Regions from separate parts of the Nonomuraea marmarensis genome, predicted to be linked through region 3. Evidence: riboswitches for the same ligand, from Rfam matches in the RefSeq annotation. Region 3 holds a riboswitch; each other region holds the start of a gene.
The links. A riboswitch is a leader RNA that binds a small molecule or an ion and turns the genes downstream of it on or off. The one in region 3 is predicted to bind cyclic di-AMP.
Positions count from the first base shown of each region.

Region 1: it holds a riboswitch for cyclic di-AMP, as region 3 does, so the genes downstream of both, ACFLIM_RS16930 (C40 family peptidase) here and ACFLIM_RS15700 (C40 family peptidase) in region 3, are expected to answer to the same signal.
Region 2: it holds a riboswitch for cyclic di-AMP, as region 3 does, so the genes downstream of both, ACFLIM_RS24355 (hypothetical protein) here and ACFLIM_RS15700 (C40 family peptidase) in region 3, are expected to answer to the same signal.
Region 4: it holds a riboswitch for cyclic di-AMP, as region 3 does, so the genes downstream of both, ACFLIM_RS18205 (coiled-coil domain-containing protein) here and ACFLIM_RS15700 (C40 family peptidase) in region 3, are expected to answer to the same signal.

Region 1 covers NZ_JBICRM010000009.1:61,920-69,495, forward strand. The annotation lists gene ACFLIM_RS16910 (hypothetical protein) at 1-308, opposite strand, end outside; gene lysX (bifunctional lysylphosphatidylglycerol synthetase/lysine--tRNA ligase LysX) at 479-1,936, shown strand; gene ACFLIM_RS16920 (cytochrome P450) at 1,920-3,122, opposite strand; gene ACFLIM_RS16925 (LuxR C-terminal-related transcriptional regulator) at 3,305-3,517, shown strand; gene ACFLIM_RS16930 (C40 family peptidase) at 3,674-4,630, opposite strand; cyclic di-AMP (ydaO/yuaA leader) riboswitch at 4,723-4,866, opposite strand; gene ACFLIM_RS16935 (amino-acid N-acetyltransferase) at 5,142-5,723, shown strand; gene ACFLIM_RS16940 (RDD family protein) at 5,809-7,101, shown strand; gene ACFLIM_RS16945 (RDD family protein) at 7,227-7,576, shown strand, end outside.
Region 2 covers NZ_JBICRM010000015.1:19,692-27,267, forward strand. The annotation lists gene ACFLIM_RS24335 (rod shape-determining protein) at 1-318, opposite strand, end outside; gene ACFLIM_RS24340 (PadR family transcriptional regulator) at 428-925, opposite strand; gene ACFLIM_RS24345 (MDR family MFS transporter) at 982-2,433, shown strand; gene ACFLIM_RS24350 (DUF5302 domain-containing protein) at 2,532-2,684, shown strand; cyclic di-AMP (ydaO/yuaA leader) riboswitch at 2,846-2,982, shown strand; gene ACFLIM_RS24355 (hypothetical protein) at 3,164-3,703, shown strand; gene ACFLIM_RS24360 (alpha/beta fold hydrolase) at 3,759-4,604, shown strand; gene ACFLIM_RS24365 (DUF4032 domain-containing protein) at 4,609-5,817, opposite strand; gene ACFLIM_RS24370 (DUF885 domain-containing protein) at 5,840-7,408, shown strand; gene ACFLIM_RS24375 (class II aldolase/adducin family protein) at 7,403-7,576, opposite strand, start outside.
Region 3 covers NZ_JBICRM010000008.1:189,678-197,253, reverse strand. The annotation lists gene ACFLIM_RS15720 (aldo/keto reductase) at 1-811, shown strand, start outside; gene ACFLIM_RS15715 (Uma2 family endonuclease) at 884-1,435, shown strand; gene ACFLIM_RS15710 (branched-chain amino acid aminotransferase) at 1,475-2,572, opposite strand; gene ACFLIM_RS15705 (3-isopropylmalate dehydrogenase) at 2,770-3,816, opposite strand; cyclic di-AMP (ydaO/yuaA leader) riboswitch at 3,917-4,056, shown strand; gene ACFLIM_RS15700 (C40 family peptidase) at 4,084-4,641, shown strand; gene ACFLIM_RS15695 (class I SAM-dependent methyltransferase) at 4,696-5,511, shown strand; gene serA (phosphoglycerate dehydrogenase) at 5,932-7,521, opposite strand.
Region 4 covers NZ_JBICRM010000010.1:7,937-15,512, forward strand. The annotation lists gene ACFLIM_RS18180 (helix-turn-helix domain-containing protein) at 33-899, opposite strand; gene ACFLIM_RS18185 (ATP-binding protein) at 1,133-1,609, shown strand; gene ACFLIM_RS18190 (DinB family protein) at 1,878-2,378, opposite strand; gene ACFLIM_RS18195 (hypothetical protein) at 2,371-3,096, opposite strand; gene ACFLIM_RS18200 (DoxX family protein) at 3,139-3,543, opposite strand; gene ACFLIM_RS18205 (coiled-coil domain-containing protein) at 3,661-4,617, opposite strand; cyclic di-AMP (ydaO/yuaA leader) riboswitch at 4,624-4,763, opposite strand; gene galT (galactose-1-phosphate uridylyltransferase) at 4,832-5,905, opposite strand; gene ACFLIM_RS18215 (DeoR/GlpR family DNA-binding transcription regulator) at 5,902-6,681, opposite strand; gene ACFLIM_RS18220 (50S ribosomal protein bL37) at 6,816-6,893, shown strand; gene ACFLIM_RS18225 (TrpB-like pyridoxal phosphate-dependent enzyme) at 6,929-7,576, opposite strand, start outside.

The sequences.
Region 1 (7,576 bases), on a different contig from region 3:
TCGTGGTCGAAGTCGCTGGCCTGGAACTTCACGTACGCGCACTTGCCGCCCTCGTCGTAGCTACGGTTGTCCAGGTCGTACAGCCGGCCCCGGACGGTGACCTCGTTGGACTCGCCGTCGTGGTCCCAGTTGACGCCGACCCAGCCCTGAGCCTTGGCCTGGTAGTTCTTGGCGTAGACGGGGCCCCAGTACTCGGAGTAGTCGTCGTAGTCCGACGAGGTGGAGGCGTTGGCGGCGGCGGGCAGCGACAGGGCCACGGCGCTGGTAGCGGCGATGGCGAGGAAACCCGTCGCGATCTTCTTGAACATCTTGTCTCCTTGAGCTCCCCTTGGGCCGGCTCCCTGCCGGCTCCCCCCTGAGCTCGTGAGATATTGATAGAAGAAAGCTCTTGCAGCGCCCCTGCAGCAGGCCGACGAGCCCTTGCAGTTCGCCATATCCCCTACCCTTTGATGTTGTGAGCGACGAACTTCCCGAGCAGATGCGCATCCGGAGGGAGAAGCTCGACCGCCTTCGCAGCGAAGGCGTCGACCCTTACCCGGTGAATTTCCCACGCACGGCGACCAACGCCGAGGTCAGGGAGAAATACCAGGGCCTGGAGCCCGACACCGCCACCGGCGACACGGTCGCGGTCGCGGGGCGCGTCATGCTCAACCGCGTGGGCGGCAAGCTCTGCTTCGCCACGCTCCGCGACGGCGGCGCCGACCTGCAGGTCATGATCTCGCTCGACAAGGTGGGCGAGGAGTCGCTGGCCTCGTGGAAGCGCGACGTGGACCTGGGCGACCACGTCGGCGTGAGTGGCGAGGTCATCACCTCGCGCCGCGGCGAGTTGTCGATCCTGGCCGACAGCTGGCAGATCACCGCCAAGTGCCTGCGCCCGCTGCCGGAGAAGCACGTCGGCCTCACCGACCCCGAGGCGCGGGTGCGCCAGCGCTACGTCGACCTCATCGTCAACGACGAGGCCAGGCAGATGGCCCGGGTGCGCAGCGCCACCGTGCGCGCGGTGCGCGACTTCTGGCACGAGGAGGGCTACCTCGAGGTCGAGACGCCGATGTTGCAGCCGATCCACGGCGGCGCCACGGCCAGGCCCTTCAAGACCCACATCAACGCCTACGACATGGAGCTCTACCTCCGCATCGCGATCGAGCTCTACCTCAAGCGGCTCGTGGTCGGCGGCATCGAGAAGGTCTTCGAGATCAACCGCAACTTCCGCAACGAAGGCGCGGACTCCACGCACAACCCCGAGTTCACCATGATCGAGGCCTACGGCACCTACCTCGACTACAACGACATGGCGGACCTGACGCAGCGGATGTACCAGAAGGCCGTCGTGGCCGCCCTGGGGACCTCCGTGGTCGTGCACGACGGCGTCGAGGTCGATCTCGGCATCGCCCGATACCCCCGCATCACCCTGTACGGCGCGGTGTCCGAGGCCGTCGGCGACGAGATCACCACCGCGACCACCCTCGAAGAGCTCCGCAAGATCGCCGACCGGCGGGAGATCCCCTGGGATCCGAAGTGGGGCTCGGGCAAGCTGGTGCAGGAGCTGTTCGAGGCGCTCGTCGAGCACACGCTCATCCAGCCCACGTTCGTCATGGACTACCCGCTGGAGACCTCGCCGCTGACCCGCCAGCACCGCGACGACCCGCTGCTGACCGAGAAGTGGGACCTGATCGGCTTCGGCACCGAGCTGGGCACCGCCTACTCCGAGTTGATCGACCCGATCGAGCAGCGCCGCCGCCTGGTCGAGCAGTCCCTGCTGGCCGCCGGGGGCGACCTGGAGGCCATGCAGCTCGACGAGGACTTCCTGCAGGCGCTGGAATACGCGATGCCTCCGACGGGTGGCATGGGCGCGGGCATCGACCGGATGATCATGGCCTTCACCGGCAAGAACATCCGCGAGACCATCCTGTTCCCGCTGGTCAAGCCCGCCCACTGAGCCGCACGGGCAGCTTCGCGAGCCCGCGCAACACCACATTCTCCTTGTACGGCGGCGCCGGTTCGGCCAGCTCCAGCTCGGGAGCCGCGGCGGCCAGGGCGGACAACGCGATCTCGCCCTCCATCCTGGCCAGCGTCGCCCCCAGGCAGAAGTGGATGCCGAGGCCGAACGCGAGGTGGCGGCCGGGATCCCGGGTCACGTCGAAGCGGTCGGGCTCGGGAAAGACCGCCGGGTCGCGATTGGCCGCGCCTATCAGCCCGAGCACGGGAGTGCCCTTGGGCACCGGCACGCCGCCCAGCTCGACGTCCTCCAGCGCGTTCCTGCCGGTGAGCTGGACCGGCGGGTCGTACCTGAGCACCTCCTCGACCACCTGCCTGGGCCGCTCGGCGGCGTGCCGCAGCAGGCCGTGCCGGGCCAGGTTGAGCACGCCGTTGCCGATGAGGTTGACGGTCGTCTCGTGTCCGGCCACGAGCAGCAGCACGCAGGTGGCCAGCAACTCGGGCTCGGTCAGCTCCTCGACCCGCGCCAGGGCGCTCAGGAGGTCGTCTCCCGGCCGCTCGCGCCTGATCGCGATCAGGCCGCGGAAGTAGTCGCGAAACTCTCTTCTGGCCCTCCCGGTTTCGGACAGGAGGTCCTCTGTAAGCATGGGGTCAAGGCTGCGGGCGAGTGTGTCGCTCCAATCACGGAACTGTTCGTGGTCCTCCGGCGGCACTCCGAGCAGCTCGCTGATCACCATGACGGGCAGCGGATAGGCGAGCCCGGAAACGAGATCCGCCTCCTCCGGCAGCGCGCCGATCAGCTCGGCGGTGATCGCCTCGACGCGCGGGCGGAGCCGTTCGAGCATGCGCGGAGTGAAGGCCCTGCTGACCAGAGCACGCAGCCTGGTGTGGTCCGGCGGATCCATCCAGAGGAACGATTCCACCGGCTGACCTGGGTCTCTTCTGTCCAGCGGGTCGGATCCGTGGCCGAAGCGCGGGTCGCGGAGCAGCGCCGTGCAGAGCTCGTGGGTGGTGGCGACAAGCAACCCGCCACGGGTGCGGAAGATCGCGCCGCGCTCGCTCAGCTCGCGATATTCGGCGTACGGATCGCGCAGAAAATCCGGATCGAACGGATCAAAACCCAGGACGTCGGCCGGGCTCATTGATGGTGGATCCGGCGCGCCGGAAGCCTCGACGAGATCACTCATCGTAGCCGGGGTGCCGTCGTCATATGGCGAGTACGTCACATATATCGGATCATGTCAATAGCGCTCGTCAAGTGCGGCGATTGTCATGCTTGACGACCTTTCCAGGATGCGTTTACCGTCTGCGAGGCGGCTTAGGCCTATCTGAGAGGTCCGAGTTCTGCTGTTGGGGGGGAGGGCTCCCGATGGATGTGCTCACTGAAGGCGTTGATCTGAGCCATGCGGATTTGGCGTTGCTGTCGGAGCTGGCCAAGGGAGTCACGGTCGATCGGGTGGGGAGACGTCTGGATATAAGCGGACGCACAGTACGCCGGAGGTTACGGGGCATCTGCGACCGCATCGGCGTGGCCACCGCGATCGAGGCCGTGGCCTGGGCGGCCCGCCGCCAGTTGATCTGACGGCGCCCGCGAGGCAGCGTCTGATTGCCGGGCTTCGCTCGGGGAGCTGCGGTGGATGTCCTCGCTTCGCTACGGATCCACCGCAGCGTCTGATTGCCGAGCTTCGCTCGGAGTGCTGCGGTGGATGTCCTCGCTTCGCTGCGGATCCACCGCAGCTCAGTCGGCGATGCGCACCGCGCCGGCGAACGGGCGCCCTTCGATCGACGCGACCCGTACGACGTCGCCCGTCTGGGGGGCGTGCACCATCATGCCGCCGCCGATATACATGCCCATGTGGTGCAGGTCGCTGTAGAAGAACACCAGGTCGCCGGGGCGCAGCTCGGAGCGCGAGATGTGCCTGCCCGCCGTCCACTGGTCGCCCGTGTAGTGCGGCAGCGAGATGCCCACCCGCTGGTAGGCCGCCATGACCAGGCCCGAGCAGTCGTAGGAGTTCGGGCCCTCGGCGCCCCAGACGTACGGCTTGAGCTGCTGCGTGAGCGCCCATCTTGCGGCCTCCGCCGCCTTGCCGCTGCCGACGACCGGCAGGTTGACGCGCACGGCGCGGGTGCCGGAGCGGCCCGCCTCGCCCACGGCCCGCCTGTACAGGTTGCTCTCGACCTTGGTGACCAGCTTGGTGATCTTGTCGCGCTTGGACTCGAGGTCGGTGACGATCTTCTGGACCTCGTCGATCCGCGTCTTGGCACCGGCCCTGGCGCGTTCCGCGGCGTCCATGGCCTTGGTGACCTGGTTGACCTCCTCGCCCTGCTGCTGTTCGAGCGCGTAGGTGGTCGCGGCCCGGTCGAGAAAGGCCTCGGGGTCGTCCGAGGACGCGAACGCCAGCACCTTGCCCAAGCCGCCCGTCATGTAGGCGTTCTGGGCGAGTAAGGCGGCCTTGGCCCGCTTGCCGGCCAGATCGGCCTCGCTGCTCGCCAGCGTCTTCTGCGCGGCGTCCGAGGCATTCTTGGCGGTCTTGAGCTTCTCCCGCTGGCCGTTGTACTGCTCGGCCAGCGTCTCGATCTCGGTGTGCAGTTTCTCGACCTGCTCGGAGAGGTCCTTGAGGGAGGGCTTGGGGTCCGCGGACGCGGAACCGACGGGGATGGCGAACAGCAGCACGGCGATTGTGACACTTACCACACCGAGACGGTGTGGGTGCCGGGCGCGTTCCGGGGGGCGGGCGTGCTTGCCCGCCGACTTCCCCCCACGGTTGAGCGTGCGCTTCACCAACCAGCTCCTCTCATAGACGCCTACCGGGTTAGCTGACGGGTTCGGGCCGGAGCAGCCCTACCGAAAGACTCGGATTCACCCCAGTGGTGGCTCTGGCCACCGGCGGGTCCCCGGCTCCCCTTGCGGGGATTGAGCGTGTCTCCCGCGCGACACGCGGGGAACATTGTCGCTGGACACTAATGCACTCCAGGTTCGTGCTCAACCAGAACTGCCAAGTCTGTAGAGGTTTCACAACCGAAGGGTCACAGGGTGATCTCGTGAACACCTGTGCAGAACAGACCTTATGTCCTCTTTGCCCTTGCTTCCTCCCGCCGTGGACCGGAGCGAGGAACCGTGCTCATCCGGCCACCAGATGTAACAGGATGGGCCGAGACATGGGAGTTAGGGCTGAGCCGTAATGACATCTGTACTCTGGAGAGCCATGGAGCAGGTGGCCGAACTGACAGTGACCGAGACCACCCCCGAGATCGGGGTGGTGGTCCGGCGTGCCCGCACGCCCGACGTGCACACGGTCAGGCGCCTGGTGGACACCTACGCGGGCGCGGGACCGCGGCTCCTGGAGAAGGCCACGGTGACGCTGTACGAAGACGTACAGGAGTTCTGGGTGGCCGAGCGGGACGGGCAGGTCGTCGGGTGCGGCGCGCTCCACGTGCTCTGGGAGGACCTCGCTGAGGTCCGCACGGTGGCCGTGGATCCGGAGAGCCGGGGCATGGGCGTCGGCCGCCGGATCGTCTCGGCGCTGATACAGCAGGCTAAGGATCTGGGTCTGCGGCGTGTATTCTGTCTGACTTTTGAGGTCGACTTCTTCGCGAGGCACGGGTTCCGCCCGATCCAGGGCACGCCGGTCTCACCCGAGGTCTACGCCGAACTTCTGGCCTCGTACGACGAGGGGGTGGCGGAGTTCCTCGACCTGGAACACGTCAAGCCGAACACCCTGGGCAACACCCGCATGCTGCTCCATCTGACATCGGGTGACGCGGACCTTGACCAGATGGAAAGGTGATTGTTGATACCTATGTCGATACGTTGGGCAGCACAGGCATGTGTCCTGACACGTGCCACATGCGCACTCGAAGCGAGGTGACACGGTGAGCACCGGACAGCCGCCGTATCCACAGGACGAATCCGGCGAGAACGCTGCGCCTGGCACGCCGGATTACGGGCAGCACAACACGGGCCGCCATCCTGGCGAGCCCGACCCCGACGTCACTGTGGTCGGCTACCGGGCGGACGACGCCTATGGGCAGCAGCCCCAATACGGGCAGCAGCAGCAGGGCTATGGTCAGCAACCGCAATACGGCCAGCAGCAGCAGCCTCAGTACGGGCAGCAGCAGGGCTACGGCCAGCAGGGCCATGGTCAGCAACCCCAATACGGCCAGCAGCCGCAGTACGGGCAGCAACAGCAGTCGCAGCCCGACTACGGTCAGCAGGGCTACGGGCAGCAACAGCAGTCCCAGCCGGACTACGGCCAGCAGCAATATGGCCAGCAACAGCAGTCTGGTCAGCAATATGGTCAGCAGCCGCCGTCCCAGCCTGGCTACGGCCAGCAGGGCTACGGTCAGCAGCAGTACGGCCAGCAACCCCAGTCCGGCCAGCAGCCGCAGTACGGACAGCAACAGCAGTCGCAGCCCGACTACGGTCAACAGGGCTACGGCCAGCAACAGCAGTCCCAGCCGGGCTACGGCCAGCAGCAAGGTTACGGGCAGCAACAGCAGTCGCAGCCCGGCTACGGTCAGCAGGGCTACGGCCAGCAGCCCGGCTACGGCGACCAGCAGCAGTACGGCCAGGCCTACGGGCAGCCGCAGCAGCAGCCTTACGGCCAGCCCGGCTACGGGCAGCCCTACGGCCAGCCGGTAGGCATGCAGCCGCCCGGCGCCCCCGCCCCCCTGGCGGAGTGGTGGCAGCGGCTGGTGGCCAGGCTGATCGATGGAGTCATCCTCTTCATCGTGAACATCCTGATCGGCTTCGTCTTCGGCCTGTTCATCGTCGCGAGCTACTCCTCCGTCAACGGTGGATCCGGCGGATTCCTGTCGTCCACGATCGCGGGCATCCTGTCGACGATCATCGTGACGGTGCTGTGGGTGGGCTACGAGTTCTTCCTGACCAAGATGAACGGCCAGACGGTCGGCAAGATGGTCATGGGGATCAAGGTCGTCCCGGTGGGGCAGGCCATGCCTCAGGGCGGCCTGCCGACCGACCTGGCGCTCAAGCGCGCGGGCGTGACCTGGGGTGGCTGGGTGCTCAACGTCGTCCCGCTCATAGGCTGGCTTTTCGCCTACGTGGCGGTCGCGCTGAACGGCGCCTCGCAACTGTGGGACAAGCCGCTGCAGCAGACGTTCGCGGACAAGTTCGCGGGCACTGTGGTGGTGAAGATCAAGTAGTCTGCGCGACTGCGTAAAACAGGGGCCGGCTTCCCGCCGGCCTCTGTTTTGTGTCCGGGGGTCGTACCAAAATGGGAGACCTGCACTCCCCGATTGGGGCCGCCGATGACGCGAGGTGGGGGGTTATGGCCGGGACACCGCCGCGGGCGGACGCGCTGCCCGCGGAATGGTGGGAACGACTCGCCGCCCGACTGATTGAAGCACTCGTCTTCGGGGTCTTCTATTACATTCTGTTCATCGTGCTGTGGGCCATCTTCCGAACTGTCGGGATGTTGGAGGTGTTCGACGGGCGGTTGCCGGGTGTGTTCGCCTGGCTGGCCGCCGGGCTCGGTTATGCCGGCTACGACTGGCAGGCCCATTTCAGGCGCGGCCGAACGTTCGGCAAGGCGATCATGAAGATTCGCCTGGCGCCGGCGGACCGCCCGTCCGGGGCGTTGCTCAAACGGGCCCTGGTCTATCCGGGGCCGGTCATGCT
Region 2 (7,576 bases), on a different contig from region 3:
GGAGTCCTCGGGCAGCGCCATGACGATGCGCGGCCTGGAGAACGGATGCCGGTGCACCTTGCGCAGGAAATGCCGGATCATGCGCCGGGCCAGCTCGTTGTCGACCGGCAGGCCGCCGCTGACCGGCCAGCACGTCTCGGCGTCGGCGTCGGCGTCGGCGCCGTCGGCCGCTTCCGCGCCGTACCCGATGACCTTGCCCGTGAGGGTGTCGCGGATGACGGCGGAGGGCTCGTCGAGCACGATGCCCTTGCGCTTGACGTAGATTCGGGTGCTGGCCGTGCCCAGGTCCATCGCCAGGTCACGACCGAGGAGACTCATGGCGGTACCGGGGGCTCGAGCATCATGCCGGGTCTATTTCCTGAGCGGCTCCAACACAACACCATGAACGGAACGGAACCCCTTTACCCGGTGTTCCGCCTGCTGGCGTTCAGGCGCGTTTGAGGTCGGCCAGCGTCTCGTCGGCCCACTGGATGCTGGTGCGGAGCTGGCTCAAGCCGAGTCTCAGCGCATATTTGCCGAGCCCGGCCTCGCCCCCCTTGCATTCCAGCACCGCCAGCCGGGCCTGGTAGCCGGCCCTGATCCGTTCGACCGTCGCGATCGCCTCGTCCCTGTCGAGCAGCGGGAGCAGGAACGCCTGGAGCGCGATCTCGCTGCGGATGGTCAGCGACGGCGCGTGATCCACCATCCACTCGTGCAACTCGCGCGTGCCCTCCGGCGTGATCGTGTAGATCTTGCGCCCCCTGGCGCCCTCCGACTCCACCGCCACCAACCCGTCGGAGGCCATCTTCACCAGCTCCGGATAGATCTGCGTGTGCCCGGCCTGCCAGACGTGGTTGAGCGAGTGCTCGAACTTCTTGGCCAGGTCATAGCCGCTGGCCGGGCCCACACCCGACAACAGCCCGAGCAGCGCGATCCGTAGGGACATGCCTGCCAGCATATCGAAGATTTGACATGTCAGAGCTTACATATAAACATTTACCTGTGACTACTGACATGAATCCCAAGGGCAAGGGACTGGTGTTGCTCGCCGCGCTCGGCGGGATGTTCCTGGCGCTGCTCGACCAGACGATCGTCGGCACGGCGCTGCCACGCATCACGAGCGAGCTGGGCGGCTCGTCCCTTTACGTCTGGGTGGTGACCGCCTACCTGCTCACCTCCACGGTGACGGTCCCCCTCTACGGCAGGTTGTCCGACCAGCACGGCAGGAAGCCGTTGTTGCTGGTCGGGATGGTGGTGTTCGTGGCGGGCTCGGCGTTGTGCGGGGTGGCCCAGGACATGGTGCAGCTCATCGCCTTCCGCGCGCTCCAGGGGCTCGGCGCGGGCGCGCTGCTGCCGCTGTCGATCGCGCTGGTGATGGAGCTGTTCCCGCCGAGTACGAACGGAGCCCGCGTCCAGGGCGCGCTCGGCGGCGTGATGGGGCTGACGTACCTGGCGGGGCCGTTCCTCGGCGGGCTGTTCACCGACCACGCGACCTGGCGCTGGGCCTTCTACGTGAACGTGCCGCTCGGCCTGGTCCTGATCGCGATCGTGGTGCTGCGCTTGCCGAACCGGCCAGGCGTCGGCGGCGGCCGGCCGGACTACGCGGGCATCGCCGTGTTCACCGTGGCCATCACCGCGTTGTTGCTGGGGCTGACGGAGAAGGGGCTCGACGGGAACGCGTGGACCGACGCGGCCGTGGCCGGGCCGATCGTGCTCGCGCTGGCGTTGCTGGCGGTGTTCGTGCTGGTGGAGCGGCGGGCGGCCAGTCCGATCATGCCCATGCACCTGTTCGGGAACCGCACGTACACGCTGGTGAACTTGACCTCCTTCTTCACCGCCTTCTGCATGTACGCCGGAGTCGTGTTCCTGCCGCGTTACTTCCAGGAGGCCCTCGGCGTCAGCGCCACCGAGTCGGGGCTGCGGATCTACCCGATGACGCTGGCGATGGTCGTGGGCAGCGTTCTCATGGGCGTGCTCACGTCCAGGACCAGGGTCTACAAGCCGTGGCTCGTCGCCGCCCCGTTCCTCCTCGTCGCGGGCACCCTCCTGTGCCTGAACCTGACCCTGCAGACCGGTGCCGTGGCGCTGGCGGGATGGATGTCGCTGATAGGGCTGGGGATGGGGCCGATGTTGTCCGGGCTGACCATGGCCGCGCAGCAGTCCGTCGAGCCGCAGTACATCGGCACCGCCTCGGCCAACCTGACCTTCTTCCGCCAGATCGGCGGCTCCGTGGCGCTGGCCGTGGGCGGCACGCTCTACACCTCCACGGTCACCGCCAACGCCCTCGTGCACGGCGTGGCCGCGGCGCATGCCTCCGCGGCGGCCCTCGTCATCCCGTCGATCGGGGTGGTGGGGGCGCTGGTCGCCCTGGTGGCGCTGGTAGCGATGCCGGCCAAGAGGCTGGATGCGCCGGCCGTACCGGAGAACAAGGTCGAGGTCGGTTTCGCGTCATAAGCGGTGGCGTGCGAAGCTGTGATTGTCCCCAACACCACGGAGGTCCTCTCATGGCGGAAACACCGGAGCCGGAAACCGACGAAACTCCCGAGGACGAAATGAAGCGCAAGTTCCGTGAGGCGCTGGAGCGAAAGCGTAACCAGCATGCCGACTCGGGCGCGGGTGGCAGGGGCGGCGACCCATCGAAGATCCACGGGGCGCACGGTCCGGCTGCGAGTAAAAGATCGTTCAGGCGCAAGAGCGGCGGCTGAGGCTCGGGTCCGCAGGGGGTACGGCATGCCGTGCCCCCTTTCTCATTCCCGACCAAAGGTAGATCTTTGCCCGGTTCATGGTGAATCATTGGCGTTTGTCCGAATCGGTGCTATGTTTTTGCCCATTACCAGCCGGTGACCTGGCCCTTACCAAAGAGGGACCGCCGCTGGCGCCGAATCCCGAGCAGTCGGGAACCGGGGACCCACCTGATTGTGGGGTGAATCCGACCGCGTGTCGGTAGGGCATCTCCACGCCCGAACCCGTCAGCTAACCCGGTAGGCGTGAGGGAGAGGACGTGCCCCATGGACAGCAGCGGCGTACCCCCAGGAGACGTAGTGCCGGCCGTTCACTGAGCGGCCCCCTTCCCTAGGTTCCCCCCTGTGCGCTCCGCGTAGCCGGCATCGGGCCTCGTGTCCGGCCAGGCATTCCGCCAGGCGAGCGCAATCCCCCATCCCCTGCGCGAAGGATTCGATGCTCCATGTCTGCTTGCTCTGGCCTGCGTTCCCTCGCTCTGCGTTCCCTCGCTCTGCTCACCGCCTCCACCACCTGCGTGCTGACCGTCACCTGTTGCGCCGCGGCCCGCGCCGACTCCGGCACCGACGACAAGGTGCTGCTCAAGGGCTCGACCACGGCGTCCTACTTCTGGGACGACTCCTCCGGTCGCGCCGGTGACACGGGACTGCCGGCCAGCGGCAAGCCCATGCAGAAGGGGCTGGCCGCCAGCCCGAGCTGGCCGCTGCTGACCGAGGGGTACGTGATCTACAAGGGCAAGAAGCTGCCCTTCTTCGTAGGAGATCGCGGGCCTGGTGAGCCCTCCAGCCGCGGCGTCATGCTGGACCTCGACGCCAAGACGTTCGCCGAGCTGACCGGTGGCTCGTTCAACTCCGACACGCTGGGCGTCGACGGCGTCGGCGGGCAGGGCCACATCGACATCGACTACGTCATCACCAAGTGGGGCGACGGCCCGGGCAAGAAGAACTATCCGGTCCCCTTCTCCACCGGCGCGTGGTCCGAGTAGGACCGGCATCCCGGCGCCTTTACGAGAGCAGGACCAGAATGACATTCTGGTCCTCGTGACCACCCGCGTAGCCGCGAACGGCATCGAAATCGCCTACGAGAGCTTCGGCTCGCCCGCAGCACGGCCGCTGCTCCTCATCATGGGGCTCGGCGCCCAGCTCATCCACTGGGACGAAGGGCTCTGCGAGCTCCTGGCGGAGCAGGGACACCACGTCGTACGGTTCGACAACCGCGACACCGGCCTGTCCACCCACTTCCACGACCACGGCGTTCCGGAGCAGGGGGCGCCGTCGGCGTACCTGCTGGACGACCTGGCCGACGACGTCGCCGGGCTCATGGACGCCCTCGGCTGGCCCGCCGCCCACGTGGTCGGCGCCTCGATGGGCGGAATGATCGCCCAGACGCTGGCCATCCGGCATCCCGGACGACTGCTGACCCTGACCTCCATCATGTCCACGCCCGGCCCGTCGATCGCCCCGCCGTCCGAGGCCGCGCTCGCCGTGCTGATGGCCCGGCCCCCCGCCGACCGCGAATCCGTGCGGGCGCAGGCGGTGACGACCTGGTCGACCATCGGCTCGCCCGGCTACGAGCTGGACCGGGAGAAGGTGATGGCGATGGCGGGGCTGGCCTACGACCGGTGCTTCGACCCCGCGGGCACGGCCCGGCAACTGGCCGCCATCATGGCCTCCGGCGACCGTACGGAGTCGCTGGCCGGGGTGAGCGTGCCCACTCTCGTCATGCACGGAGAGGCCGACCAGCTCGTTCCGATCGTGGGCGGCCGGGCCACGGCGGCGGCCATCCCCGGCGCCCGGCTGGTGACGTATCCGGGCATGGGGCACGATCTGCCGCAGCCGCTGTGGCCCCAGATCGTGGCTGAGATCACCAAGCTGACCACCGCCTGAGTGCCTACTCTGCGGCTTCGTCGGGCAGCAACGCCTGCTCGTCGGGCTTGTGGACCAGCACGTTGTCCACGTACGACTTCACCGCCGTGGTCAGGCCCACGTCGGCGCCGGCCTCCTCAGACAGGTACCAGCGGTGGTCGAGGATCTCGTGGAAGAGCTGCGCGGGCTCCAGCTTGCCGCGCAGCTCTGCGGGGATGGCCTCGACCGTCGGCTGGAACACCTCCGCCAGCCACCGGTGCGCCACGATGGCCTCGTCCTCGTGCCGCAGCCCCTTGGCCACCCGGAACCCGTCGAGGTCGTTCAGCAGCCGCCGCGCCTGGTTCTCCTCCACGTCGAGCCCGGTCAGCCTGAGCAGCCGCCGCTGGTGGTGCCCGGCGTCCACGACCTTCGGGCGGACGATCAGCCGCCCGGTGCCGACCTTGCGCCGCACCATCATCTCGGCCACGTCGAAGCCCAGCAGGTTGAGCCGCCTGATCCGCTGCTCCACCCGGTGCCAGTCCACCTCCTCGATGATCTCGCTCTGGGTGATCTCGTCCCACAGGCGGTGGTAGCGGGTGACGACGTCCTCGGCGGTGTCCATGGGGTCGATCGACGGGTGTAGCAACCCGCCGGCCTCCAGGTCGAGCATCTCGCCGAAGATGTTCGTGTGCGCGACGTCGATGTCGCCGAGCCGCTGGCCCTCGCTGATCATCGGGTGCATCTCGCCGGTCTCGGCGTCCACCAGGTAGGCCGCGAACGCCCCCGCGTCCCTTCGGAACAACGTGTTGGACAACGAGCAGTCGCCCCAGTAGAAGCCGTTCAGGTGCAGCCGCACCAGCAGCACGGCCAGCGCGTCGAGCAGCCGGGTGAGCGTGTCGGGCCGGAGCGTGCCCGACATGACCGCGCGGTAGGGGAGGGAGAACTGCAGGTGCCTGGTGATCAGTGCCGCGTCCAGGTCGTTGTCGCGGCCGGTGACGTACGCCACGGGCTGCACGGAGGGCGCGTCGATCCGGGCGAGGTCCCACAACAACTGGTACTCCCGCTTGGCGTAGCGCTCGCTGATCTCCTTGATCGCGTACACCTTGCCGGACAGCCGCGCGAACCGCACGACGTGCCGCGAGATGCCGCGCGGCAGATCGACCAGGTGATGCTGCGGCCAGTCTTGCAGGGGGACCTCCCAGGGGAGGCGGATCAGGTCAGGGTCGCCTAGCGCGCCGGTGATCTGAAGGGGCATTTGCTCAGGATAAGGTGCATCGGTGGACGAGTTTCTCAAGTGGTACTTTTCCGGCCGCCCCGTCTTCGCCAGCATATTGGGGGCAGACGGTTACGATCACACACTCGGCGACTTCACCGCCACTGCCTGGACCGCCCGCGAGCGCGAGCAGGTCCGCTGGCTCGAACGACTGTCGGCGACCGAGGCCACGTCTTTCGAGGACGCGATCGACAGAGATCTTGTCCTCTCGCAGCTGAGGGGCTCGATCGCGCTGGCGTCCTGGCCCGAGTGGCGCCGCGACCCGGCGCCCTACCTCCAGACGATCTTCACCGCGATGTACACGCCGTTCCAGCGCCGGCTCAAGCCGGAGCCCGAGTTGGTGGCGGCCGCGATCTCCCGGCTGGCCGAGGTGCCCGGGGTGCTGGCCGCCTGCCGGGCGAACCTGGACCCCGACCTGGCGGCGCCGCTGCTGATCAAGCGCGGGCTCGGCCAGGCGCGCACCGGCCGCAACTTCCTCACCCGCACGATCCCGTCCATGGTCGACGACCCCGGCCTGCGCGCCAAGCTGGCCGAGGCCGCCGAGCCGGCCGCGCGGGCGTTCGACGAGCTCGTCACGTTCCTGGAGGGCTTCGAGTGCGGCGGCACCTGGCGGATGGGGGAGCGGCTCTACTCCACCCTCCTGCGCGAGCGCGAGCTGCTCGGGTACGGCGCCGCCGAGCTGCACGAGAAGGGCAAGGTCGCCTGGGCGGAGCTGGACGCGCGCATGCGTGAGGTGGCGGTCCAGGTCAACGGCGGCGCGGACTGGCGGGCGGCGATGGAGGTCCTCATGGACGACCATCCGCCGACCTTGGCCGACATGCGGGCCGAGTACGAGGCGGAGACCCAGCGGGCACGGGAGTTCGTGCGCGAGCGGGACCTGGTGACGTTCGCGGACGGCGAGGAGTGCCTGGTGCTGCCGTCGGCCGAGTACAGCCGGCCGGTGTTGTCCGTCGCCCACTACCTCTCGCCGCCGCCTTTGAGCGCCTCGCGCACGGGCGTCTTCTTCGTCCCCTACACGCCTGACGACTTCACCCCCGAGCAGGTACGCCAGCGCCTGCGCACGAATTCGCGGGCCCAGATGCCGTCGATCTCCGTGCACGAGGCATACCCGGGGCATCACTGGCATCTGTCGTACATGGCGGGCAACCCCCGTACCGTCAGGAAGGTCTTCAGGACCTCGTACTTCACCGAGGGCTGGGCCCTCTACGTCGAGAAGCTGCTGCACGAGCAGGGCTACTTCGACACGCCGGCCACCGAGCTGGCCCACCTGGACTGCCGGATCTTCCGCGCCGCCAGGATCGTGGTGGACACGGCGCTGCACTGCGAGGACATGTCGATCGAGCAGGCGGAGACGTTCATGGCCACGAAGGCGTCGTTGTCGCCCGGCACGGCGCAGGGTGAGGTGAACCGCTACTGCGCCTGGCCCACGCAGGCGCCCTCCTACCTGACGGGCGCGATCGAGATCGGGCGCATCCGTGAGTCGTTCCGGGGGTCCTTGAAGGAGTTCCACGACCGGATCGCGGGCTCCGGCGGGCTGCCGCTGGGGCTGGCGGAGCAGGTCGCGCTCTCATAGCCGGGGGAACGTCGGGGGGTTCAGCGCGCGGTCCAGCACGGCCGTGAGCTGCTCCTCCGTCAGGATCGCCGGTTTGCCGACGCCGAGCCCCCGCACGTACACCTCGCAGAGCCACTCCAGCAGCCGGGTCGCCTCGAACGCCTGCTCCAGCGTCGCCCCGATGGTCAC
Region 3 (7,576 bases):
CGCCGGACACAGCGAGAGCCTGATCGGCCGGGTGCTGCGCGGGCGGCGCGACGAGTTCACGCTGGCCACCAAGTTCGGCGGCAACCAGGACGAGCGCGGCCTGCTGGTGCCGGGTCTCGGCCGGCCCGAGTACGTACGGACCGCGCTCGACGCCAGCCTCGGCCGCCTGCGTACCGACCACGTGGACCTGTACTACCTGCACCGGCTCGACCCGACGACGCCCGTCGAGGAGACCATGGGCGCGCTCGCCGAGCTGGTCGAGGCCGGGAAGGTGGGCCACGTCGGGCTGTCGGAGGTGTCGGCGCGCACGCTCAGGCTGGCCTGCGCCGTGCACCCGGTCACGGCCGTGCAGAGCGAGTATTCGCTGTTCAGCCGGGCGCCGGAGCAGGAGGTGCTGCCGGCCTGCGAGGAGCTGGGCGTCGGCTTCGTCGCCTACAGCCCGCTGGGCCGCGGCATCCTCGGCGGCACGATCCGGGGCCGGGGCGAGCTCGCAAGCGGCGACTGGCGCCGGGGGAACCCGCGTTTCCAGGAGGGCAACCTCGATCGCAACGTGGCGCTGGCCGACGCCGTGGCCGCGCTCGCCGCCGAGCACGACCTGTCCGCCGCGCAGCTCGCGCTGGCCTGGCTCATGCACCAGGGCGCCGTGCCGATCCCGGGGTCGCGGCGGGCCGGGAACGTGCGCGCCAACGCCGCGGCCGCCGACGTGACGCTGGCCAAGGAGGTCGTGTCGCGGCTCGAAGAGCTCGTGCCGCCTGGCGCGGCGGCCGGTGAGCAGGGCAACGAGGCGTATATGGCCAACATCGACGAGTAAAGGAAAACGCCTCCTCGCAACGCCGCCGAGTATTACGCTGGGTCACTCCGTGACTACCAGAGGACGGCGACTATGGTCGGGCCACTCGAAGAGCGATTCCGGACGGTACGCGATTTGCTCCCCGAATATCGGGTGGAGACGACGAAGGGCCGGATCGTGGTGAACGAGTCGGGCACCTGGCAACACAACACGATTCTTTCTCAGCTGTTGTTCCAGATAGTCGGCGCGGCGGCCGAGCGGGGCTGGGAGATCTGGCCGAACATCACCGTCCACCTGGGACAACACGCCGATCGGTTCGTGCCCGACCTGGCCGTGGTGCCGCGGTTCCCGCGAATGGCGGAGGAGCACGCCGTGCTCGGCGATTCGACGTTGCTGCTCGTGGACGTCGTTTCCGCGGGCAGCACCTACGACGACTACTACGTCAAACCGAACGGATACGCGCCGGCCGGGGTACCGCTTTATCTGGTGGTCGATCCTTTCCGGCGTTCGGTCCGGCTGCACAGCGAGCCGGGCGGCGGAAAATACGGCCGGGAAACGGAGGCGAACGCGGGTGAGCCGTTGTTCCTGCCGCCGCCCTGGGGGTTCGCCCTGGACACCGGGAAACTGCTCGGCGCCGACGAATAGGCGGCCTCGGGGCTCGGTGAGGCCCCGAGGACGGGCCGACTAGACGATCTTGTGGACCCAGCTGTGGGAGTCGGGGCGGGTGCCGTACTGGATGCCCATCAGCTCTTCCCGCACCCGCATCGTCACGGGACCGGGGGTGCCGTCGGCGACGGTCCAGGAGCGGTCGACGCCCTTCACCGTGCCCACCGGCGTCACCACGGCCGCCGTCCCGCACGCGAACACCTCCGTGAGCTCTCCCGCCTCGGACGCCGACTGCCACTCCTCGATCGAGAGGAGCCGCTCCTCGGTCTCCAGGCCCAGGTCCCCGGCCAGCTCCAGGATCGAGTCCCTGGTGATGCCGGGCAGCAGGGTGCCGGTGAGGGCGGGGGTGACGAGCTTGTCGCGGAAGACGAAGAACAGGTTCATGCCGCCCATCTCCTCGACGTACCTGTGCTCGTGGGCGTCCAGCCACACCACCTGGTCGCAGCCGTTCTGCACCGCCTGCCGCTGCGCGACGAACGCCGCCGCGTAGTTGCCGCCACACTTCGCGAAGCCCGTGCCGCCGGGGGCGGCCCGCGTGTACTCCGTGGACAACCAGACCGAGACGGGCTTGATCCCACCCGTGAAGTACGAGGCCGCGGGCGAGGCGATGACCATGTACTTGTACGACTTCGACGGGTAGTTCACCCCGAGGCCCGCCTGGGTGGCGATCATGAAGGGCCGCAGGTAGAGGCTGTGGCCCTCGGTCGTGGGCACCCACGCCCTGTCTGTCTCGACGAGGAGCTCCAGCGAGTCCACGAACGTCTCCTCCGGCAGCTCGGGCATGGCCATGCGGCCGGCCGAGCGGTTGAAGCGGGCGGCGTTCGCGTACGGGCGGAATGTCACGATCGAGCCGGTGATCTGCCGATACGCCTTGAGACCCTCGAACAGCTCCTGCGCGTAGTGGAAGACCGAGGTGGCCGGGTCGAGCGAGAGCGGCCCGTACGGCCTGAGCGTGGCGTCATGCCACCCCTGCCCCTCGGTGTAGTCGATCGAGATCATGTGATCCGTGAAGGTCTGCCCGAAACCGGGGTCCGCCAGCACCTGCTCCCGCTCGGCCGCGGTGCGAGCGTGGTCGGATAGCTGCACGTCGAAGCTGAGCTTCTCAGCGATGGTCATGACGGCGGTCCTTCTCTCTGAGATGTCTGACAAGGCTTGGGGCGTACGCGAACACTGCCCGGGAGCAGTATTCGTACTTCCTATTGTCTCGCTATATGAGAACGTCGGTGCCCGATGGGCTGGTTCGGCCGTTTGGACGCGAAAAAGCGCCTGGCAGTCCTCCTCGGACCACCAGGCGCGTTCGGGGCTAGGCGGTCCTAGCCGGATACTCGCGCGGTGATGTCGTCGCCGATCTCGTGGGTGGTGCGGCCCGCCCAGCCGGCCAGCCGGTCGACGATGTCGTCGGCGACCGCCTGCTCGACCTTGGCCGCCTCGGTGTGCAGGCCGAGGTGGTCGAGGAGCATGGCGACCGACAGGATGGTCGCGGTCGGGTCGGCCTTGCCCTGCCCGGCGATGTCGGGGGCGCTGCCGTGCACCGGCTCGAACATGCTGGGCGCGGTGCGCTCGGGGTTGATGTTGCCGCTGGCCGCCAGGCCGATGCCGCCGGCGATGGCCGCGCCGAGGTCGGTGATGATGTCGCCGAACAGGTTGTCGGTGACCACCACGTCGAACCGCTCGGGCTGGCTCACGAAGAACATCGAGGCCGCGTCGATGTGGCTGTAATCGGTCGTGACCTCGGGGAACTCCTCCGCCACCCGGTTGACCGTGCGCTGCCACAGGTCGCCGGCGTAGGTGAGGACGTTGGTCTTGTGGACGAGCGTCAGCTTCTTGCGCGGCCGCGACTTGGCCTTCTCGAACGCGAAACGCACCACGCGCTCGACGCCGTAGGCGGTGTTGAGCGACTCCTGGGTGGCGATCTCGTGGGGCGTGCCGCGCCGCATGACGCCGCCGGTGCCCGCGTAGAGGCCCTCGGTGCCCTCGCGGACGACGATCATGTCGATGTCCTCGGCGGGCGTGTCGGCCAGCGGGGTCTCCACGCCGGGGAACAGCTTGACCGGCCGCAGGTTGACGTAGTGGTCGAACTCGAACCGCAGTCGGAGTAGCAGGTCGCGCTCGAGCACGCCCGGCGGCACGCTGGGGTCGCCCACGGCGCCGAGCAGGATCGCGTCGTAGCCGCGCAGCTCCTGGAGCACCGCGTCCGGCAGCGTCTCACCGGTGCGGTGATAGCGCGCGGCGCCCAGGTCGTAGTGCGTGGGCTCGATCTTCGTGCCTACGGCCTCCAGGACCTTGAGTCCTTCGGCTACGACCTCGGTGCCGATGCCATCCCCAGGGATGACGGCCAGGCGGATGTTACGCGACTCCATGGGCGGTACCTTACCGGCTCGTCTCGACTGACGAACACAGCATCTCATTTTTCGGACGTCCGGTTTTGCGGTGGTTTACAACCCTTTGACCGTTTCGTTAGAGTCCGACAAGCCTAATCCACGCAGCGTCGCGTGGAGCCGGGGACCCACCTCCCCCATGGGGCGAATCGGCATCCGCCGTAGGGCTGCTTCCAAGCCCGAGCCCGTCAGCTAACCCGGTAGGCCGCATGGAAGGACAGTCCGCTGTCTCGCATCGCCATTTTCCTGGTGGCAGCCGCCGCCGGCCTCACTCTGGCCACCCCAGCCCACGCCACCTCCCCCCAACCCACCTCCCACGATGGACCGACCACCCTGACCGGCCCCCAGGTCAAACGCATCCAGCAGAAGCAGGCGCCCACGCCCGCCTGGAAGGTCGCCCTCGACTTCGCCCTGCACAAGCGCGGCATCCCGTACGTCTGGGGCGGGACCAGCGACCAGGGGTACGACTGCTCCGGGCTCATGCTCAGGGCCTACGAGGACGCGGGGATCGAGTTGCCGCGTACCGCGGCGGAGCAGTACAACGCGTTCTCCAGGAAGATCTCCTGGGATCACCTCAAGCCCGGCGACCTGGTCTTCTTCAGCAATCTCGGGCACGTGGGGATGATCTCCAAACCCGGTTACATGGTGCACGCGCCCCACACCGGGGACGTGGTCAAGGAGGAGAAGCTCTCGGACTGGCGCAGGGACGCGTTCGTGGGCGCCGTACGGCCCGACCCCAAGGGCGTACGACTCTGGTCCGAGCAACGCCGCACCCCTCCCCCGTCGATGCTCACCGCCATCCTCTGACCAGGAAAGCGGCCCCGCGAGCCGTCGCGGGGCCGCTGCCGTAGCGTGGTGTGTATGCCACCCGAGAAGGTGCACCTCACCGGGGAGAAGGCCACGCTCCTCGCCACCCTGTACGGCAGGGCGCTCGACGCGAGATCGCGGCAGCCGATCCTCGGCGACGAGCTGGCCGCGGAGGCGGTCGAGCGGATCGACCACGACTTCACCAAGACGGGGATCACCACCCGCACCGCCCCGGCGGTCGCGCTCAGGGCCCGGTTCATCGACAACTGGGCCAGGGAGTTCCTGGCCCGGCAGCCGGCGGCCACCGTGCTCCACCTGGGCTGCGGGCTCGACACCCGCGTCCACCGGCTGGCCCCGCCGCCCACCGTGCGCTGGTACGACGTGGACTACCCCGAGGTCATCGACCTGCGTGGCCGCCTGTTCCCCGAGCGGCCCGGCTACTCCATGATCGGCTCATCGGTCACCGACCTGAAATGGCTGGAGCAGGTCCCCGACGACGCTCCCGTGCTGGTCGTCGCCGAGGGCCTGCTCTACTACCTCGACCCCGCCGAGGGCCAGGGGCTCCTGCGGGCGATCGTGGACCGGTTTCCCAGCGGCCAGTTCGTCTTCGACGCGCTCAGCTCGTTCGGACTCCGGCTGCAGAAGCTCAACAAGCCTGTCCAGAAGGCCGGGGCCACGCTCTACTGGGGGATCGACGGCCCACAGGATCTGGAGAAGATCCATCCGAGGTTGCGCTGCGTCGACGCGGTGAGCGCGTTCGACATCGACGGGTTCGACCGGTTGTCGATCCCGCACCGGGTCTCGGCCTGGATCGTCAAGGCTCTGCCGGGGATGAAGCGGACGGCCGTGTTCTACCGGCTGGAATTCTGAGGCGCGCCGCCGTTGTCCCGGCGGTCCAGCGCGGTCTGCAGGGCCTCGGCGGCCTCGTCCTCGTGCTCCTCGGCACGGTTCCAGACATACATCTCGTACATGTGACTCATCTCGTTTCGCGGGCGCGTTCCACTGGGAAGTCGGATCCCGGTCGCGAACCCGACCGGGCCTGATCTCGTGGTCCGGATCACGGACCGGACGAAAGGGGCTTACTGGCCGACGCAACGCCGCTCACCGCGGCGAGTCGTCGACCTGCCCTAACAGGCCCCGCCGCGGCAGGTAATAAGTACGAGAACCTGGCGCATTTCCAACAACAGTACCCGAGCCATCTCGTTGGATGTCCTAGTATCTCGCATCCTGAGACAACAAAAAGGCCGCCACCCGGAACGATCCAGGTGGCGGCCCCTACAAACCGAAAGGTCAGTCCTCCAGGTCCACCGAGCGGCCGCTCTCAGCGCCGATCTCGGCCACGATCTGCTCGATCACGTCGGCCGGGATCGCCGAGTCGACGGTCAGCGCGATGAGCGCCTTGCCGCCCTTGACGTCGCGGGCCACCTGCATCGAGGCGATGTTGATGCCGTGCTCGCCGAGGAGCCGGCCGACCACGCCGACGATGCCGGGACGGTCGGTGTAGGTGAAGAACGCCAGGTGGGCCGTCGGCTCGATCTCCATCTCGTAGCCGTTGACCTCGACGATCTTCGTGATCTGGCGAGGGCCGGAGAGCGTACCCGAGACCGAGACCTGGCGGCCGTCGGCGAGCAGGCCGCGCACGGTCACCACGTTGCGCCAGTCGGGGCTCTCGGAGCTGGTCACCAGCTCGACGGTGACGCCGCGGTCCTTGGCCAGCAGCGGCGCGTTGACGTAGGTGACCTGCTCCTCGATCACGCCGGCGAACACGCCCTTGAGCGCCGCCAGCTCGATCACCCGCACGTCGTGGGAGGCGATCTCGCCGCGCACCTCGACGTCGAGCTTGGTGGCGACCTCGCCGGCCAGCGCGGTGAACACCCGGCCCAGCTTCTCCGCCAGCGGCAGGCCAGGCTTGACGTCCTCGGCCACCGCCCCGCCCTGCACGTTGACGGCGTCGGGTACGAACTCGCCCGCGAGCGCCAGCTTCACGCTGCGCGCGACCTGGGTGCCGGCCTTCTCCTGGGCCTCGTGCGTGGAGGCGCCCAGGTGCGGCGTGACGACGACCTGGTCCAGCTCGAACAGGGGGCTGTCGGTGCACGGCTCCTTGGCGAACACGTCGAGACCCGCCCCCGCGACGCGCCCCTCCTTGATCGCCGAGTAGAGCGCGCCCTCGTCCACGATGCCGCCGCGGGCGACGTTGACGATGCGTACGGACGGCTTGACCGCGTGCAGCTCCCTGTCACCGATGAGCCCGATCGTCTCCTTGGACTTGGGCAGGTGAACGGTGATGAAGTCGGCCTGCTTGAGCACCTCTTCGAGGCTGAGCAGCTTGACGCCCATCTGCGCGGCGCGGGCCGGCGGCAGGTAGGGGTCGTAGGCGATCAGCTCGACGCCGAACGGCTGCAGCCGCTGGGCCACGAGCTGGCCGATCTTGCCGAGCCCGAGGATGCCGACGACCTTCTCGTCGAGCTCGACCCCGGTGTACTTGGAACGCTTCCACTCACCGTTCTTCAGCGCGGCGTGGGCCTGGGCCGTGTTGCGCGCGCTGGCCAGGATGAGGGCGATGGTCTGCTCGGCGGCGCTGGTGATGTTGGAGGTCGGGGCGTTGACCACCATGACACCGGCCTTGGTGGCGGAACCGACGTCGACGTTGTCGAGGCCGACGCCGGCGCGGGCGACGACGCGCAGCTTGGGCGCGGCGGCGACGGCCTCGGCGTCGACCTGCGTGGCGGAGCGGACGATCAGCGCGTCCACGTCCGCGAGAGCGGGGAGCAGCTGGGAACGGTCGGCGCCGTCGGTGTGGCGGACCTCGAAATCAGCACCGAGTACGGCGAGGCCGGCTTCGGACAGCTCCTCTGCGACCAGAACGACGGGCTTGTTCACTGGTGTGGATCCTTAGGGACATGCTGCGGGCTTCGGGGGACACGTCCACGGATCC
Region 4 (7,576 bases), on a different contig from region 3:
GAACTTCGCCTGCGATCATCCGCGACCAGTCGTCAGAACTCCTCCGCTATCGACCGCAACAGCTCGATGGTCTCGTCCGGGGTGGTGCTCACGGCGCAGAGCCGCTCGATCACCTCGGTGTATCGGTCCACGTCCTCACGCTTGTCCAGGTAGAGGGCACTGGCGAGCTGCTCGACGTACACCACGTCGGGCAGGTCGGCGTCGGGGAAGCGCAGGATGCTGAACGCCCCGCCCTCCGCGCTGTGCCCGCCGAAGCTGAACGGCATGATCTGGATCGTGATGCTCGGCTGGCGCATCAGATCGATGAGGTGTTCGATCTGGGCCCGCATCACCTCGGCGCCGCCTATCGGCCGCCGCAGGGCGGCCTCGTCGATCACCGCCCAGAAGATCGGCCCGTCCGGCCGATCGAACATCCGCTGGCGCTCCAGCCGGAGATCCACCCTCCTGGCGATCTCCTCCGCTCCGATGCCCGCCGATCCGGCGGTCACCACAGCCCTTGCGTACTCCTTGGTCTGCAACAGTCCTGGCACGAACTGGACTTCGTAGGTCCTGATCCTGGCGGCGGCCTCTTCAAGGCCGACGTACGCCTGGAACCACGTGGGCAGGACATCGTTGAACCGGTGCCACCAGCCAGGCTCGTTGGCGGTGGCGACCAGCTCGAGTACGGCGGAGCGGGCCTGATGATCCACGACCCCGTACAGGGTCAGCAGGTCCGCCACGTCGCGTTCTTTGAACCCCACTCGGCCCAGCTCCATGCGGCTGATCTTGGATTCCGAGCCCCGGATGAGGTGGCCCGCCTCCTCACGAGTGACGTTCTTCGCTTCCCTGAGCTTGCGCAGTTGGGAGCCCAGGAGGATGCGCAGCGCCGTCGGCCCGGAACCCGGCTGGTTCTGCGTCACTTTGCCTCCTATCAAGGTCCGCACACACAGTGACACCACATTGCCGGGTATGACAAGGTCTCAACCTCGTGTCCGATTCGGATACCTATGCCCCAAAACGCCGCTTGCTGTTGCACAATGCAACTGCACGTGCATTTGGGTCTTGCAGCTGCAGCGATCGTGACCCATGATGGCTTAGTGCATATTCGGCCATACATGCACTAACCAAGGCTGAACGGGGAGGTATCGGCGGCATGGTGGAGGATCCTCTGGCCACTGCCGATTGCCTGCAGATCACCCGGGAAGTGGGCTTCGACCACCTTCTCACAGGCGGGAAGCCGTACGCGACCTCGTGCCCTTTACCCTTTCAAGCCGACTCCGTGAAGACGGCCAGGGACGTGACCCGCTCGACGCTGCGGCGGTGGGGGTTGCACGAGCTGAGTGACGACGCCGCGCTGGTGGTGTCGGAGCTGGTCACGAACGCCGTCAGGTACGCGATGTACACGCCGGGGCGGCGGGAGATCGAGCTGCTGCTGATGCGGGTCGCGCCGCACGTGCTGCTCGCGGTGGCCGACCCTAGCGACGAGGTGCCGCGGCCCAAGGAGCCCGATTTCATCTCCGAGAACGGGCGCGGCCTTTACATCGTCGAAACCTACAGCCAGTGCTGGGGCTGGGACCCCCTGGCTCGTGGCGGCAAGGCCGTCTGGGCGCTCTTCCGCGCCGACGCCTAGATCAAGATCCCCATCTTTTACGGCAGGGCCGAGCAGGCCGCCACCCGCCGCACGTGCCTGAGGACCTCCAGGAGAACGGCCGCTGACCGGCGCGTGGCGAGCCGCCGTTACGTGCGCCCCGTGGGCCGGCTCCGTGGTCAAAGCGTTGACCGACGATCGCTTGTGACGCGAATATCCGGGCGTGCCGGCCGAGCACGGGCTGCTGCGACGCTGCCTATGGAGGCGGCGCTGGAGCGGTATCGGCGGCTGGGGTGCTGGCTCAGGGCCGTTATTCGCCCGTGACGCCGTCGATACGCTCGCGTAGCAGGTCCGCGTGGCCGTTGTGCCTGGCGTACTCCTCGATCATGTGGACGAGGATCCAGCGGTGCGTGCAGTCCTGCCCGTTGCGGTCGCCGACGGCGTCCAGGGGTTTGGCGGCCGAGATGGCGCGGGCACACTCGATCTCGGCCTGCCAGGTGGCGAAGGCCTCCTCGACGGAGGCGGTGTCGACCTCGTTGAAGTCGGCGTCGTTGTCGCGGTCCTTGTCCCAGAGCTTGGGGAGGTCCTCGCCGTTCAGCACCCGGCGGAACCAGGCGCGTTCGACGTGTGCCAGGTGCCTGACCAGGCCGAGCAGGGACAGGGTCGAGGGCGGCACGGAGCGCAGGCGCAGCTGGTCGTCCGACAGGCCGGCGCATTTGACGGCGAGGGTGCCGCGGTGCCATTCGAGCCAATTGGTCAGGACGGTCAGCTCGTCGCCGGTGAGAGGTGGGGGAACGCGGGTGTCAATCACGAGGTCCGACCTTATCCGGCCCGGCAGGCGCCTCAGTCCGGAGGTCGGCCTGGAAGAGGCGGTAGACCGCCTCGCGTACGGTCTCGTCCCTGACGTTGTCCACGAAGTCGTCCGGGGTGTTCCCGCACAGGTGGCGTAGCCGGGGGGATTCGTCCAGGAGGTCCTGGATCAGGGCTCTCTGGGGTCGCAGGCGGCGAGGGCGGCCCTCGGGGTCTGTCAGGCAGCCGTGCTTTCCCGTGTAGACGAACGCCCGGGTGCCGTCGACGGCGATCGTGCGGCGGTGGTAGTTGGGCTCGGTGAGGTCCAGGGCCGCGAGCTGGAGTTCGTCGAGCCAGAGCACGAACAGCCTGGAGGTCTCGCCGGGGGTCTCGATCGGCGCGGCCGGTACGTAGCCCCATCTGCTCACGTGGGCGGAGACGCCTGGGGCTATGCCCGGCACGTCGGCGAGCGTCATGGGGACGATCGGGCGTACCCCATGGTCGAGGAACTTCCTGCGTACCTGGCTGGGCGCGGCGTTGGAGCCCACGGCGACGACCAGGTGGCGCGCCCGCAACGGCGGGCAGTCGAGGCGGGCCAGCAGCGCCGCCAGCGGCTCGTCCTCGGCCCGCCACTCGCCGGGCGGGACGCTCTCCTCGGCGCTCAGCGGCACGTACGCGTCGTCGACCAGGATGCCGGAGGTCGACGGGATCCGGCCGGGATAGGTGAGAGGGCGGGACATCGGATCGTCCTTGAAGAGCTCCACCACTCCAGCATGTCCGTGTCAGTTGCCCCCGACGAGTGCCCACAGCCGGGCCGTGCTCGCCCTGCGGCCCCAGGCGATCACGGCGGAGAGCGCCAGCAGGACCAGTGGCAACACCACGCCGCCACCTGATACGAACAGCTCGGTCAGCGTCGCGCAGACCGTCAGGCCGGCGAACGCCAGCCCGGCCAGACCCGCGAGCCGGGGCACGAACAACGCCACGGCCCCCGCCACCTCCAGCACGCCCACCAGGTTTCTGAACCAGTCTCCGAACCCGATCGCCTCGAACGTCGAGGCGGACGGCTCCGCGTTCGCGAACTTGCCCATGGCCGACATCACGAAGAAGCCCGCCACTGCCACCTGGAGGATCCACAGGGCGACGTTGAGCAGGCGTCCTGCGGCGGTCGTGTGCGGTGCGGTAGTCATGATCTTCAGCCTCCCCTGAGCGTCGTGCCTCCGACGCTAGGCGTGGGGATCGCCGGGGAGAATCGATCTAGGTGCCTGACAGGGGTGTACCTATCTACACCCGGGCCCTTGATCGCCTCAGAACATCGAGATGTGCACGTGGTCGTAGTGGTTCTCGGTGATGCTGCCCCGGTCCGACATCGCGCTCCAGCCCGAGCCCTGGTTGATGCGCTGCTTCCAGATCACGTACTTGACGCCGAGCTTGTCCTTGTTCTTGATGGCCCACTCCGCGATCCGGTCGCCGAGGGCGTTGTGGGCGGCGCTGGGCATCGAGCCACCGGTGCTCATCATGAAGTCGCAGGCCCGCCCGAGCGGGTGTTCGCCGCTGGAGCCCGCGCGGAAGCAGCCCACCTCGTACGGCAGCGCGAAGTTCTTCCGCACCTCCGCCCGCATCAGCTGCGTGCGGGGCGTGATGTTGTCCGAGCCGGAGGGCAGTTCGGGGGCCCAGCTGCCGTTGCCGTTGCGGCCGGGCCCGAACGGCACCAGGTCCTGGAGCTTCTTCTGGATGTCCTTGATGACGTCCTGGGCATCGTCGCGCTGCCCGGCCACATCGTCCGTGTCCGTACGGATCTGGGACGCGAGCGCGGCGGCCTCGTCGGAGGCCTTCTGCTTGTCGTCGCGGGCCTTGGCCACGCCCTGCACGACGGCCTGCTGCTCGGCCGTCAGCTGCTCCAGCAAGGCCGCGCCGCTGCCGTTCTCGGGCAGCAGGATGCCGGGCATCGAGGGGTCGGCGTTCTGGTAGCGCATCCTGGCGATCTCGCCGACGCGCTGCTCGGCCGTCGCCAGCGTCTGCTCGGCGGTGGCCAGGCGGTCCTTGGCCGACTTGGCCGCCTCCTGTGCCTTGGCCAGCTCCACGCGCTTGAGGTTGTACTTCTCGATGAGCTTGTCGACCTTGCTGTTGAGCTGCTTGAGCTGGGCGCGGAGCTCGGCTTCCGTCGGCTTGGGAGCGGCCGACGCCGCGGTCGCCGGAAGGAAGGCGACGACGGTGGCGGTGATGAGACCGATGGCAAGAGTCGCGGGGGACGAAACCGCCACGTAGATGTTTCCTCTCCCTCTGCCGGCCGGGTTAGCTGACGGGTTCGGGCATGGGAGCTGCTCCCTACCACCGAAGTGGACTCACCCCAGGTGCAATGGGTCCCCGGCTCCCGGGCAACTCGCCCGGGATTAGGCGTGCAACGGCTGTTACGGCCGGTGCATAAGGGGATATTAGTGGTAGATCACGAGTAATGCGACCTTAACTAGAAATCCATTAGTGATCTACTTGTGATCGAAGCATGCGTGCGGCCTCCTCCGGCAGCACGTCGTTGACGAAGGCGCCCATCGCCGACTCCGAGCCCGCCAGGTATTTCAGCTTCCCGGGCGCGCGCCTGATGCTGAACAGCTCCAGGTGCAGGTACGCCAGCTCCCGGTCCTGGCGCACGGGCGCCTGGTGCCAGGCCGAGATGTACGGCATCACCACGCCGAACAGGTCGTCGAACGCCCGCAGGACGGAGGTGTAGAGCGGGGCGAACGCAGCACGTTCCTCCTCCGACAGCGCCGCGAGGTCGGGCACCTGCCGATGCGGGTACACGTGCACCTCGAACGGCCAGCGCGCGGCGGCGGGCACGAAGGCCGTCCACAGCTCGTTCGAGGCCACCACCCGCGTCCCCGCGGCCCGTTCGGCGGCCAGCACGTCGGCGAAGAGGTTCCCCGAGTAGCGCTTGGCGGCCCCGAGTTGGAGCTTGGTCTTGGGCGTGACGTACGGGTAGGCGTAGATCTGGCCGTGCGGGTGGGCGAGCGTGATGCCGATCTCCTCTCCCCGGTTCTCGAAGCAGAACACCTGCTCCACGCCCTCGATCCCGGACAACTCGGCCGTGCGGTCGGCCCACGCCTCCATGACCAGGCCCACCTGGTCGTCGGAGAGCTTGGAGAAGGAGGAGGAATGCTCAGAGGTGAAGCACACCACCTCACACCGCCCCACTCCCGGCCGTACATCACTCAAGCCGCCCACGTCCTGATAAGTCCCGAAATTTCCGGAAAAAGAGGGGAAGCGGTTCTCGAACACCACCACGTCATAGTCGTACGCCGGGACCTCCGTCGAACGCGTGTCCGACGACGGGCACAACGGGCACTCGTTGGCCGAGCCCGTCGGCTGGAACGTCCGCGTCTGCCGGTGCCCCGCCATCGCGATCCACTCCTCGGTCAGCGGATCGTAACGCAGCTCGGAGGCCACCGGCCGGGGTTCGAGCGTCCGCCGGTCGATCGCGCTCCTGTCGGCGTCGTCCCGCCGGTCGAAGTAGATCAGCTCTCGTCCGTCGGCCAGGTGGGTGATGGTGCGCTTCAAGGCGAGCCCTCCGCGATGATCAGTTCTCCGGCCCGTTCGGCCAGCTCAATGCGTGCGTCGTCGGGCAGCCCGGCGTCGCTGATGACCACGTCGGCCTCGGTCAGCTCGGCGATGGTGCTGATGCCGACCGTGTTCCACTTGGTGTGGTCGGCGGGGATGACCAACCGGTGCGCGGCCGTCACCAGCTCCCTGTCGGTCTCGGACTCGAGCAGGTTGGGCGTGGTGAACCCGGCGCGCACGCTCATCCCGTGCACGCCGAGGAAGAGCGTGTCGACGTGCAGGCGGCGGATCGCGGCCACGGCCACCGGGCCGACCAGGGCGTCGGACGGCGTGCGCACGCCGCCGGTCAGCACGACGGTGCGGTCGACGCGTGGGTTGCGGTGGAAGACCTCGGCGACCGGGATCGAGTTGGTGATCACGGTCAGCTCGGGCACGCCGATCAGGTGGTGGGCCAGCGCCCACGTGGTGGTCCCCGCGGACAGCGCCACGGCCGTGCCAGGACGTACGAGGCGGGCGGCGTGCCGCGCGATGGCCTCTTTCTCCTGCTGCTGGCGGGCGGACTTGGCGGTGAATCCCGGCTCCTCGGTCGAGCCGGGGCCGAGTGCGGTCGCGCCGCCGTGCACCTTCTCCAGCAGCCCTCGCTCGGCCAGCACCTCGAGGTCGCGGCGGATGGTCATGTCTGAGACGCCGAGCTCGCGTACGAGGTCGGCGACGCGGACGCCGCCGCTGCTGCGCACGCGTTCGAGGATCGTCTGCTGACGCTGCTGTGCGAGCACGCCCGCTCCTTCCAACAGATTCCACCAAATTATGACACGGATTTGTTGGGGAATGTTAGTTCGAGCGGATGGGTTGCGCGAGTCGGGGCAGGCGAGAGACGTTGAGGGCTCACCCGATCACCGGAGGCGAGCTTATGGCCAGGCGCTCACGCAAGGGCAAGGCACGCAAGAAGAAGAAGGCGAACCACGGCAAGCGTCCCACGGCGCGTTGACGGGTGGCCGCCGGTTTTCAGGCGGCCACCCCGGTTCACCCCGGCAGTTCGGTCAGAGCCTGGTCGATGCGGTCCTGCGGGAGCGTGTAGTCCTCGAGTTGCCCGGCCAGGTAGCGGTCGTAGGCGGCCAGGTCGAAGTGGCCGTGGCCGCAGAGCGCGGTCAGGATGACCTTCTCCTCGCCGCTCTCCTTGCAGCGCAGGGCCTCGGCGATGGTCTCGGCCAGCGCGTGCGTGGGCTCGGGCGCGGGCACGATGCCCTCCGTCCTGGCGAAGCGCACGCCGGCCTCGAAGCATTCGTTCTGGGGGCGGGTGACCGCCTCGAACAGGCCCAGCTCGTACATGTGCGACAGCAGCGGCGACATGCCGTGATAGCGCAGGCCGCCCGCGTGGATCGGGTCGGGTACGAACCCGTGCCCGAGCGTGTGCATCTTGAGCAGCGGCGTGAGCCCCGCGGTGTCGCCGAAGTCGTAGGCGTAGACGCCGCGCGTGAACGACGGGCACGCGGTCGGCTCGACCGCCCGGAACACCGTCTGGATCCTGCCCGCCAGCTTCTCGCGGAGGAACGGGAAGGTGAGGCCGGCGAAGTTCGAGCCGCCTCCGGTGCAGCCGATGACCAGGTCCGGCATCTCGGGGAGCTGGTCGAGCGCCTCCTCGCCGATCACGGTCTGGTGCATGAGCACGTG